2 regions of the Oceanimonas sp. GK1 genome follow, and region 1 is predicted to be linked to the other one. Evidence: predicted binding sites of a transcription regulator. Region 1 holds the regulator's gene; the other holds the start of a gene.
The links. Region 1 encodes sigma-54, which starts transcription at its own class of promoters, with help from an activator protein. Its sites were predicted from a motif close to TGGCACNGTTTTNGCTT; they were not measured.

Region 1 (5,318 bases):
GCAGTAGTGGCCGAGATCCTCAAGCACCCGCAACGCCACTGTCTTGCCCGACCCGGAACGGCCACTGACAATCACCAGCTGCATCTTGGCTCCTCAGGCTGAAATCATGATTTGATAAAGTTCTTCGTCACTGCCGGCCTGACGCAGTTGCCGGCAGACCTGCTTGTTGCTCAGCTTCTCGGCGATCAGCGACAGGGTTTTAAGGTGCTGTTTGCATTCCTGCTCCGGCACCAGCAGGGCAAACACCAGACCGACCGGCTGATTGTCGATGGCATCGAACTCCACTGGCTCGGCAAAGGTAAGCAGTACGGCCGTCGCCTTGTTGTCATTACCGATCCGGCCATGGGGAATGGCGATGCCGTTGCCAATGCCGGTACTGCCCATTTTCTCCCGGGCCAGCAGACAGTCAAAAAGCGACTGGCTGCCGATATTGAGGTGGTCGGCAGCCAGCTCGCTGATGATTTCCAGAGCACGTTTTTTGCTCGTGCAGGGAACTGCACTGCGGGTGCAGTCCCTGCTTAGTATGTCGGCGACTTCCATGGTTACTTTTGCTTGAGCTTCTCTTTGTGTTTGATGATCTGGCGATCCAGCTTGTCGATGAGGCCATCGATGGCGGCATACATGTTTTCGTGCTGGGCGTTGGCGAACAGCTCACCGCCACTGACATGCAGCTTGGCCTCGGCAATCTGCTGCATTTTTTCCACATTGAGGATGACGTGCGCATTGGTGATGTGATCGAAGTGGCGTTCCAGCCGGGAAAACTTGCTGTTTACATAATCACGCAGTGCATCGGTGATTTCGACATGGTGTCCAGTCAGATTAATTTGCATAACGTCTTCCTTCTGTCGTTGCCTTTAAACCAGGCGTTTGCGCTGATTGGAAGGGGGAATGGCCAGTGACTCCCTGTACTTGGCGATGGTCCGCCTGGCCACCTTGATCCCCTGGTCGGCCAGCAGCTGGGCAATTTTGCTGTCGCTCAGCGGCTTGGCCGGGTTTTCGGCCCCGACCAGTTTTCTGATCAGGGCGCGAATTGCCGTGGAAGAACACTCACCGCCATCGTCGGTGCCCACATGGCTGGAGAAGAAGTACTTGAGTTCAAACACGCCTCTGGGGGTGTGCATGAACTTCTGGGTGGTCACCCGGGAAATGGTGGACTCATGCATTTCCACCGCCTCCGCCACATGGTTCAGCACCATGGGCTTCATGGCCTCTTCTCCATACTCAAAGAATGCCTGTTGTTGTTCAACAATACAATTGGCAACCTTGAGCAGCGTCTCATTTCGGCTTTCAAGGCTTTTGAGGAACCATTTGGCATCCTGCAAATGGTTGCGAATAAACTGGCCGTCTTCGCTGTTTCTGGGCTTGTTGGCCAGGGCCGCATAGGTCTGGTTGAGCCGTACCTTGGGCATGGCCTCGGGGTTGAGCTCCGCCACCCAGGCGCCGCTGCGTTTGGTGACCACCACGTCGGGAATAACGTATTCGGAGTTGCCCTGAAGAATGCTGCTGCCGGGGCGGGGCTCGAGCTGCTGGATCAGGGCCAGCACTGCGCGCAGCTCCTCTTCCCGGAGTTTGGTCTTGCGCTGCAGGCTGCGATAGTCCCGGTTGCCGAGCAGGTCCATGTGCTGCAGCAGCAGGTTGCGGGCCTCGGCCAGCCAGGGGGTGTCGGGCGGAAACTGGTCCAGCTGAATGCACAGGCATTCCTGCACGCTGCGGGCGGCCACGCCGACGGGATCGAAGTGCTGAATGCGCTTGAGCACGGCTTCCACTTCGTCCGCCTCTATGTCCAGCTCGTCCGCCGACACCGCCTGCAGCAAGTCGTTGATATCGGCGGTAAGGTAACCGGCATCGTCGATGGCGTCGATAATGGCCAGGGCAATGGCCTGATCGGTCTCGCTGAAGGGGGTCAGGTTCATCTGCCAGATCAGGTAGTCCTGCAGGCTTTCGGTGGTTTCACCCTGGTAGACGGTGTCTTCCAGCCCTTCCGGCAGGCCGGCGCCGCCGCTGACGGGAGAGGCGGTGTACACCTCTTCCCAGCTGGTGTCCATGGGCAGATCTTCACCCAGCTGGTTGCGCTCCATGGCGGTATCCGAAGCCATCTGCTCTTCGTTGCGGTTGTCGTCGACCTTGATGCTGTCCGGCTCCTCCTGCTCCAGCAGCGGGTTGCTGTCCAGGGCCATCTGGATTTCCTGCTGCAGTTCCATGCTGGACAGTTGCAGCAGGCGAATGGCCTGCTGCAACTGGGGGGTCATGGTCAGCTGTTGGCCAAGGCGTAACTGAAGAGTGGGCTTCATTCGTTGCAACGTCCTTCCTAATCAACCGCGTCGCGGTGCCGTCAAAGGCTGAATTGTTCGCCGAGATAGACCTTTTTGACCTGTTCGTTGGCCAGTATCTCCGCCGGGGTCCCGGCCGCAATCCGATGGCCATGACTGACAATATAGGCCTTTTCGCATACGTCCAGGGTTTCGCGCACGTTGTGATCGGTGATCAGCACGCCCAGACCCCGTTCCTTCAGGTGCAGAATGATCTTCTTGATGTCTATGACAGAAATGGGATCCACGCCGGCAAAGGGTTCATCGAGCAGTATAAAGCGCGGATCTGCCGCCAGTGCCCGGGCGATCTCCACCCGTCGCCGTTCGCCGCCGGACAGGCTCATGCCTAAGCTGTCGCGAATATGGGTGATGTTGAACTCTTCCAGCAGCTGCTCCATTTTTTCGTTACGGCCGTCGGCATTCAGATCCTTGCGGGTCTGCAAGACCGCCATCAGGTTGTCGGCCACGCTCAGGCGGCGAAAAATGGAGGCTTCCTGAGGCAGGTAGCCGATGCCGGCCCGGGCGCGCACATGCATCGGCTCGTGGCTGATGTCCTGATCGTCGATGGTAATGCTGCCCGCGTCCCGCTGCACCAGGCCCACTATCATGTAAAAAGAGGTGGTCTTGCCGGCACCGTTCGGGCCCAGCAGACCCACGATCTGGCCGGTGTTGACGGTCAGGCTGACGTCGGCCACTACCTTGCGGCCCTTGTAGCTTTTCTGTAGCCCGCGCGCTTTCAGTATCGCCATGCTTAGTTCTGATCCTGGTTATCGAGGTCCTGCACCTGCTCGGGCAGGAAGATGGTGGTCACGCGATCCTGGCCGCCCTGGCTTTCGGCTTCCATCTGCTCCTTGTCGATAAAGTAGCGAATGCGGTAACCGGTGACGATGTTGTCGTTTTGCTTGAGTTTGGCGTCCTGCACCAGGGTGATGGTGCGGGCGCGCATGTCATAGTGAATTTCCCGGGCCTCGGCATGCACCGGCTGACCGTTGTTGAGCACTTGCTGGTAGGTGGCCGGGCTGCCCTTGGCGGTCATCGACTGCAGCCCCTGCTCGTTGCGGATCACTACCAGCTCGTCGGCGCGCACGTCAATGCTGCCCTGCTTGACCACCACCTGGTCGATAAAGGTGACCTTGTTGTCGGCCAGCTCCACCAGCTGACGCCCGGCGTCGATGGTGACCGGCTGGCGGTAATCGCTGTCTCTGGCCTGTGCCTGACCCAGGCCAAGCAGGCCACCAAGACTAAGGATTGAAATAAGTTGCCCGGGTTTCATTCAGTAATTCCACCGTTTGTTGATCCAGCCTGCCTCGCAGGCCCGTGCCTTCCGCCTGGTATTGCGGGCTTTCCAGCCGCACCCTCTGGTTGGAGCGCAGCCGATTATTGATAAAGTCCATTTCCAGATATTCGGTGGTCAGGGTTTCCACCAGGGCATCCGGTTGCAGCCCCTTGCCGACGACGTTGCCGGTGAGTACGGCGTTGTCGCCGGTGTTGATGGTGCCGTCATTCCCGCTCAGCCGCCACTGGGGCTGGCCATCGGGGGAATAAAGCAAGATAACAGGTTTTTTCATCAGGGTCATGGACAGGGACTCGTAGTACTCTGCATGCTCCGCCTGCATGCCCCGGTAGGGCAGCCCCAGCCGGTTGTACTGTATGCTGGTCAGGTTGGTGGCCACGAAGTCCGGCTGAAAGTCCTGCTCACTGACCGGCGCTCGGCGGTCGTTACCAAACCATTGCCAGGCCGCCAGGGCCACCACGAACAAGGCACCAAACAGCCAGGTCTGGCGGCTCATATACTCATGCCCTCGGCCTGCTCCAGCGTGCCACGGGCATCAAGCAGCAGATCGCACAGTTCCCGTACCGCGCCCCGGCCACCCGGGGTGCGGGTGGTGTAGCCGGCCCGCTGCAGCACCAGCGGATGGGCATCGGCCACTGCCACGCCCAGACCACAGTCCTGCATTACCGGCAAGTCCACCACGTCGTCACCGATGTAGGCCACCTGTTGCGGCGCGAGCTCCAGGCGGGCAAGCAGTTCACCGTAGCTGTGCAGCTTGTCGCTCTGGCCCTGGTAAATGTGGCGCACGCCCAGGGCGCTCATGCGGTCACTGACGATGCGCGAGCTGCGCCCGGTGATCACCGCCACCTCGATACCGGCATTGAGCACCGCCTTGATGCCAAAGCCGTCCCGGGTGCAAAAGCTTTTGTATTCCTCGCCCTCGTTGCCGAGGTAAATCAGGCCGTCGGACAGCACGCCGTCCACGTCGCAGATCAGCAGGCGAACCGCTTTCAGTTGCTGCCAGACCTCTTTGGTTACGGCGCCATACAGGGTTTGTACCGTCATCAGATCACTCCCGCGCGCAGCAAATCGTGCATGTTAAAGGCCCCGACCGGGCGCCGTTCCTCGTCCAGCACCAGCAGGCCGCTTATCTTTTTCTCTTCCATCAGTTTGACCGCCTCCGCCGCCAGCATGCCGGCGGGCACCGTGGTGCAGCTGCGGGTCATCACCTGGGCGATGCGAGTGTGGTGCACATCTATCTTGTGATCCAGGGTGCGGCGCAGGTCACCGTCAGTATAGATGCCGGCCAGCCGGCCTTCGGCGTCGACCACGGCGGTAAAGCCCATGCCGCTGCGGCCGATTTCCAGCAGCGCCTCAATCACCAGGGTATCGAGGGCGACTTTCGGCACCCGCTCTTCCTTGTGCATGATGTCCGCCACCCGCAGCAGCAGCCGCTTGCCCAGGGCGCCGCCCGGATGGCTGAGGGCGAAGTCGTCAGCGGTAAAACCGCGGGCTTCCAGCAGTGCCACCGCCAGGGCGTCGCCCATGGCCAGGGTGGCGGTGGTGCTGGCGGTGGGGGCCAGCCCCAGGGGGCAGGCTTCCTGCTCGACCCGGGTACACAGGTGCACGTCCGCCTCCCGGGCCATGGTGGACTCGGGCTTGCCGGTCATGCAGATCAGCTTGAGGCCGCGGCGCTTGAGCACCGGCAGCAGGGCGATGATCTCCTCGCTTTCCCC
Region 2 (5,318 bases), 1.1 Mb from region 1:
GGTGTACTCGCTGCCGTGCTCGGCAATCATTGAAGCGGTCAGTGCCACATTGTAGGGGTGTTTGCCGCTGCGGGTACAAATTTTACCCTTGTACTTGGGATCGGCCAGTTCTTCATAGGTGATGTCGGTTTTGCCTACCCGCTCGGCGGAGCTGTACACCACACGGGCACGGGTCGTTAGGGCAAACCACTTGCCATCGGCATCCCGGTACTGGGCCGGAATATTGGCTTCCAGCACGTCGCTTTGCACGGCTTGAGTCAGTTCCTTGTCCACCACATCCATCAACCGGCTGACGTCCACGGTCAGCACCAGATCCGCCGGCGACAACCGTCCTTCCCGCTCCAGACGCTCACCCATGCCGTCCTTGATAAACACCACATTAACGTCGATACCGGTTTCCTTGGTAAAGGTATCAATGATGGGCTTGATCAAAAACTCCTGACGGTTGGAGTAAACGTTTACTTCTTCGGCAAAGGCCTGGGCCGTGAAGCTGGACGCCAGCAGAGCGGCGGCAGAGAGGGAAAACGTTTTGGTCATCATCCGGTTCCATTAGGTTGATTGAGAATAATTAACGTTCAGAAGTATACAGCGGCCAAAACGGGAATCAACTGCCAAAGCATATTGAAATAAGAAAAATTTTCATCTGCAATACGTTCTCTTGCGCCAGATCAAAAAAAGAGGAGCCAGAGGCTCCTCAAAAACAAGACCCGGCGGCCTCGTGACGTAACTTAGCGAGGTTTGATGGTGACAAACTCAGGGTAGGCGTCGATGCCGCAGTCGATGCGATCCATGCCCGACAGCTCTTCTTCCTCACCCACGCGAATGCCCATGCTGCGCTTGAGCCCGTACCACACCAGCAGGCTGGCGCCGAACGACCAGCCGCCAATCACCACAATACCGGCCAGCTGGGCGAACAGGGTGGCGTCGGGGTTGGCCACCGGCACCAATATCAGACCAAGCATGCCGCACACGCCGTGCACCGAAATGGCGCCCACCGGATCGTCGATACGCAACCGGTCCAGCCCGACAATGGCATACACCACCAGCACGCCGGCCAGCAGACCGATGGCGGCCGCCCACAGATGCCCCGGCGACAGCGGATCGGCGGTAATGGCCACCAGTCCGGCCAAGGCGCCGTTGAGGATCATGGTGAGATCCGCCTTGCCCCAGGTCAGCTTGGTGACCAGCAGGGCGCCAATGGCGCCGGTGGCGGCGGCGGCGTTGGTGTTGACGAAAATCTTGGCCACGGCGGTGGCGTTTTCCACGTCGGACACCAGCAGCTGGGAGCCGCCGTTAAAGCCGAACCAGCCCATCCACAGAATAAAGGTGCCCAGGGTCGCCAGCGGCATGTTGGAGCCGGGAATAGGATGGATTTCACCGCTCTTGCCATACTTGCCCTTGCGCGCCCCCAGCAGCAGAACCCCGGCCAGGGCCGCCGCGGCGCCGGCCATATGCACGATGCCGGAGCCGGCAAAGTCGCTGAAGCCCCACTGGGAGAGGAAACCACCGCCCCAGGTCCAGTAACCTTCCAGCGGATAGATAAAGCCGGTCATCACCACACAGAAGGCGAGAAAGGCCCACAGCTTCATGCGCTCGGCCACGGCCCCGGACACGATGGACATGGCGGTGGCCACAAACACCACCTGGAAGAAGAAGTCGGATTCCAGGGCGTGGTCCGCATCGGCGCTGGTGCTGCCAATCAGGCCGCCCAGGCTGGGCAGCCAGCCCCCTTCCGGGTTGTCCACATACATGATGTGGTAGCCCACCAGCAGGTACATGGTGCAGGCGATGGCAAACAACAGAATGTTTTTGGTCAGGATTTCGGTGGTGTTCTTGGCCCTTACCAGGCCCGCCTCCAACATGGCGAAGCCGGCGGCCATCCACATCACCAGCACGCCCGACATCAGAAAATAAAAGGTGTCGAGGGCAAATTTCACTTCGGTCAGTGCATCCATGGCAGATTCCTTCTTTAAATGGCTTCCATATCCCGCTCGCCGGTGCGAATGCGCACCGCTTGCTGCAGGTCGTACACGAAGATCTTGCCGTCGCCGATTTTGCCGGTGCCGGCCGCCTCGGTGATGGTTTCGATCACCCGCTCCACGTCTTCACTCTGGGCGGCGATTTCCAGCTTGATCTTGGGCAGAAAATCCACCTGATATTCCGCACCGCGGTACAGTTCGGTGTGGCCTTTTTGCCGGCCAAATCCCTTGACCTCGGTGACCGTCATGCCGTCGATGCCCATGCCGGCCAGGGCCGAGCGAACATCGTCGAGCTTGAAGGGTTTGATAATGGCGCAAATCATTTTCATGGAGGCTCCTCGCGCTGCCAAGTTGAGTCACCTTGTTCATTACAAGCATCGTGCCAGTTTTTTATTCATTAAAAATCAATGAGTTGAGTTTGCTCAGGTGGCTGGTGATGCGGGCAGCATGTTATGCTGGTGCAGGTTTTCACTGACAAGCACCAAAAAAGTGCAGAGGCAAGGATCATGCTGGAGGTATCGGCCCGGGTGCAGATCCCGGAACAGGAGCTGGAGTTCATCACCATGCGGGCCGGCGGCCCGGGCGGCCAGCACGTCAACAAGACCGATTCGGCGGTGCAGCTGCGCTTTGACTATGCCGGCAGCCCCAGCCTGCCTGAGCATTACAAGGAAGCCCTGGCAAAGATGCGGGATCACCGGGTGCTGGCCAGCGGGCTGATATTAATCCGGGTGGAAAGCGAGCGCAGCCAGCTGATGAACAAGGAAGCGGCCAAAGCGGCCCTGGTTGCCCTGCTGCAACAGGCCGGCAAGCCGGTGAAGGTGCGCCGCCCCACCAAACCGAGCAAGGCGGCCAAGGCCAAGCGCGCCGACAGCAAAACCCACAGGGGCAAGATCAAGAGCGGACGGGGAAAGGTGAAGCTGTAAGCAGTCAGCTGGAAATTGGAAGCCGGTCGAGTGGGCAGTAAATAATGGGTAGCTGCCGCTTTAGCCGGCAGGGGCTGCGCAGCAGGCCTGTAATGCAAGAGCCACCTGCTTGCGCCAGCTGAAGCGGCGCCTACGGCCTCTCCCCCCTTACCGGTTTTGAAGAAATTCCCGCCACTGGGTAAGCAGCCGGGCCAGATCGTCCAGGCCGCAGCCGGCGTAGTGGGCATCGTCGTAGTAGCTCATGCCCTCTTCCAGCTCGTCGTTGTCAAAGGCCAGGCCGTGGCCCACCAGCTCGGCCTCGCCGTCGCTCAGTGCCAGGGAAAACTCGGCATATTCCTGGCGAAATTCGTCCTGTTGGCGTGCATCCAGCTCTGTGATGACGTCCAGCAGACGGCTTGCCTCGGCGGCGTCCACCTCGTCGGTCAGCCATTGGCCAAAGGCCTCGTGGCCCATGTCGCACCGGGCCCGGCAACGGCCGTCCAGATCACGCAGAAAATCAAATTCCATGGCCGTACCCCCGGCGAAAAGCGGCTATTCTAGCCGTCGCCGGCCGCGGCTCACAAGTGCGTCACACGCCAAGGCCCGCCACAGCTTGCCGCCGGTCACCCAGAAGGGCCTGAGGATCAGGGTACTCATGCGCTGATAACGCAGGTTGTCCTTCTCTCCCACCCCAAACTCCAGTGGCTCTGGTGCAGAGGTGGTCACATACAGGGTGCCGAACATCCAGTCCCAGACCGACAGATTGGTGCCGAAATTCAGGCTGAAGTGCCTGGGGTCCCGGCTATGGTGGATCTGATGCTGAGCCGGGCTGTTGATCACATGCTCGATCACCGGGCCGAACGACAGCCATACATGGCTGTGACGCAGATTGGCCGCCAGGGAGTTGAACAGCAGCACCAGATAACTCACGCCAAACAGGGTAAACTTGCCCACCTTGCCGCCACTGACATAGAAGAACAGCCCGGCAAACAGGGCCAGCGCCGCGCCCTTGCACAGCTTCTCAAGCAGTTTTTCCACGATATGAATGCGGCTGGCGGTAAAGGGCACCATGACGGTGGCGGAATGATGCACCTTGTGAAACTCCCACAGCCAGCGGCCATGAAAGGCCCGATGCACCCAGTAATGCACAAAGTCCGACACCAGAAAGGCGCCCAGGCCGTAAGCCAGCATCAGGCCGGTGCTCTCTCCCTGCCAGGGACGGGTCCCCCACCACTCGGTCAACCGGGCGGTCACATCCCCTGAACGCAGCAGGTAAGGGTCCAGCCAGGCCAGCACCGGTACCACCAGGGCAGCATGCAGCAACACCCGCAGAAAATAGTACTGATAGTCAATCATGGCGGAACGGTGCAGCCATACCCGGCGCCCACCCAGAAAATGCCCGAAATGGCGGTAACGGCCATTGTTGCGCCGGCGGTACAGCCCATAGGCCACCGCCAGGGAGATGGCCAGAAAGCCCACTCCCAGACGGCCATTCAGATCGAACAGGCCGGTAAAACGGTGCCAAAGCGGCTGCCAGAGCTGGCTGTAAAGAACATCGGTCAGTACCGGAAAGGCTTCCATGGGATCCTGGCTATCCATGCGAACATCAAGAGGGATGCAATTCTAAAAGAAAGTCAGTCTCAGTTCCATTTTGTCCCGATGGATTGATTTTCAGGTCAGGTGAAGTTTTTTTAAACAAAAAGTGAACACATTTCACACTGAAATTGCATCCAATTACTGGCCGTTCCGGCCCATATCCAGTATCCTATGCGCCCTTCAGCGACCCGCTTTCAGCACGGTCGCCACGATAACCATAACAACGACAACTCCCGTAGCAACACACCGGAAAAACTATGTCTAACCACACGCAGCAACCCTTGCACCAGAGTGATTTGGTGTACCGGCTTCACGACAAGCCGCCGTTTATGCAGTCCCTGTTCGCCGCCATCCAGCACCTGCTGGCGCTGTTCGTGGCGGTGATCACCCCGCCACTGATCATCTGCCAGACCCTGGGCATTCCCGCCGCCGACACCGCGCACATCATCAGCATGTCGCTGTTTATTACCGGTGTGGCCTCTTTTATTCAGATGAAGCGGGTCGGTCCCATCGGCACCGGCCTGCTGTCCATTCAGGGCACCAGCTTTAACTTTCTCGGCCCCATCATTGCCAGCGGCCTGGCCATGAAGGACGGCGGTGTCACCACCGAAGCCATGCTGGCGGCCATTTTCGGCACCGCCCTGCTGGCGGCCCCCACCGAGATGATCATTTCCCGCTTTCTGCACCTGGCCCGGCGCATCATTTCGCCCCTGGTCAGCGGCATTATCGTGACCCTGATCGGCCTCACCCTGATCCAGTTGGGCCTCACCTCCATCGGCGGCGGCTTCGGCGCCATGGCCGCGGGCGAATTCGGCTCCCTGGACAACCTGGCCCTGGCCGG

Region 2: a site for sigma-54 is predicted at 2,348-2,364, ahead of GU3_RS15705 (P-II family nitrogen regulator). Genes of this name have one in related genera too.

What each region holds. Positions count from the first base shown of each region.
Region 1 covers NC_016745.1:908,768-914,085, forward strand. The annotation lists gene rapZ (RNase adapter RapZ) at 1-84, opposite strand, end outside; gene ptsN (PTS IIA-like nitrogen regulatory protein PtsN) at 94-540, opposite strand; gene hpf (ribosome hibernation promoting factor) at 543-830, opposite strand; gene GU3_RS04290 (RNA polymerase factor sigma-54) at 855-2,291, opposite strand; gene lptB (LPS export ABC transporter ATP-binding protein) at 2,333-3,058, opposite strand; gene lptA (lipopolysaccharide transport periplasmic protein LptA) at 3,061-3,582, opposite strand; gene lptC (LPS export ABC transporter periplasmic protein LptC) at 3,551-4,099, opposite strand; gene kdsC (3-deoxy-manno-octulosonate-8-phosphatase KdsC) at 4,096-4,650, opposite strand; gene GU3_RS04315 (KpsF/GutQ family sugar-phosphate isomerase) at 4,647-5,318, opposite strand, start outside.
Region 2 covers NC_016745.1:3,333,449-3,338,766, forward strand. The annotation lists gene GU3_RS15695 (Fe(3+) ABC transporter substrate-binding protein) at 1-537, opposite strand, end outside; gene GU3_RS15700 (ammonium transporter) at 729-1,955, opposite strand; gene GU3_RS15705 (P-II family nitrogen regulator) at 1,970-2,308, opposite strand; gene arfB (alternative ribosome rescue aminoacyl-tRNA hydrolase ArfB) at 2,486-2,902, shown strand; gene GU3_RS15715 (YacL family protein) at 3,050-3,409, opposite strand; gene GU3_RS15720 (sterol desaturase family protein) at 3,434-4,480, opposite strand; gene GU3_RS15725 (uracil-xanthine permease family protein) at 4,735-5,318, shown strand, end outside.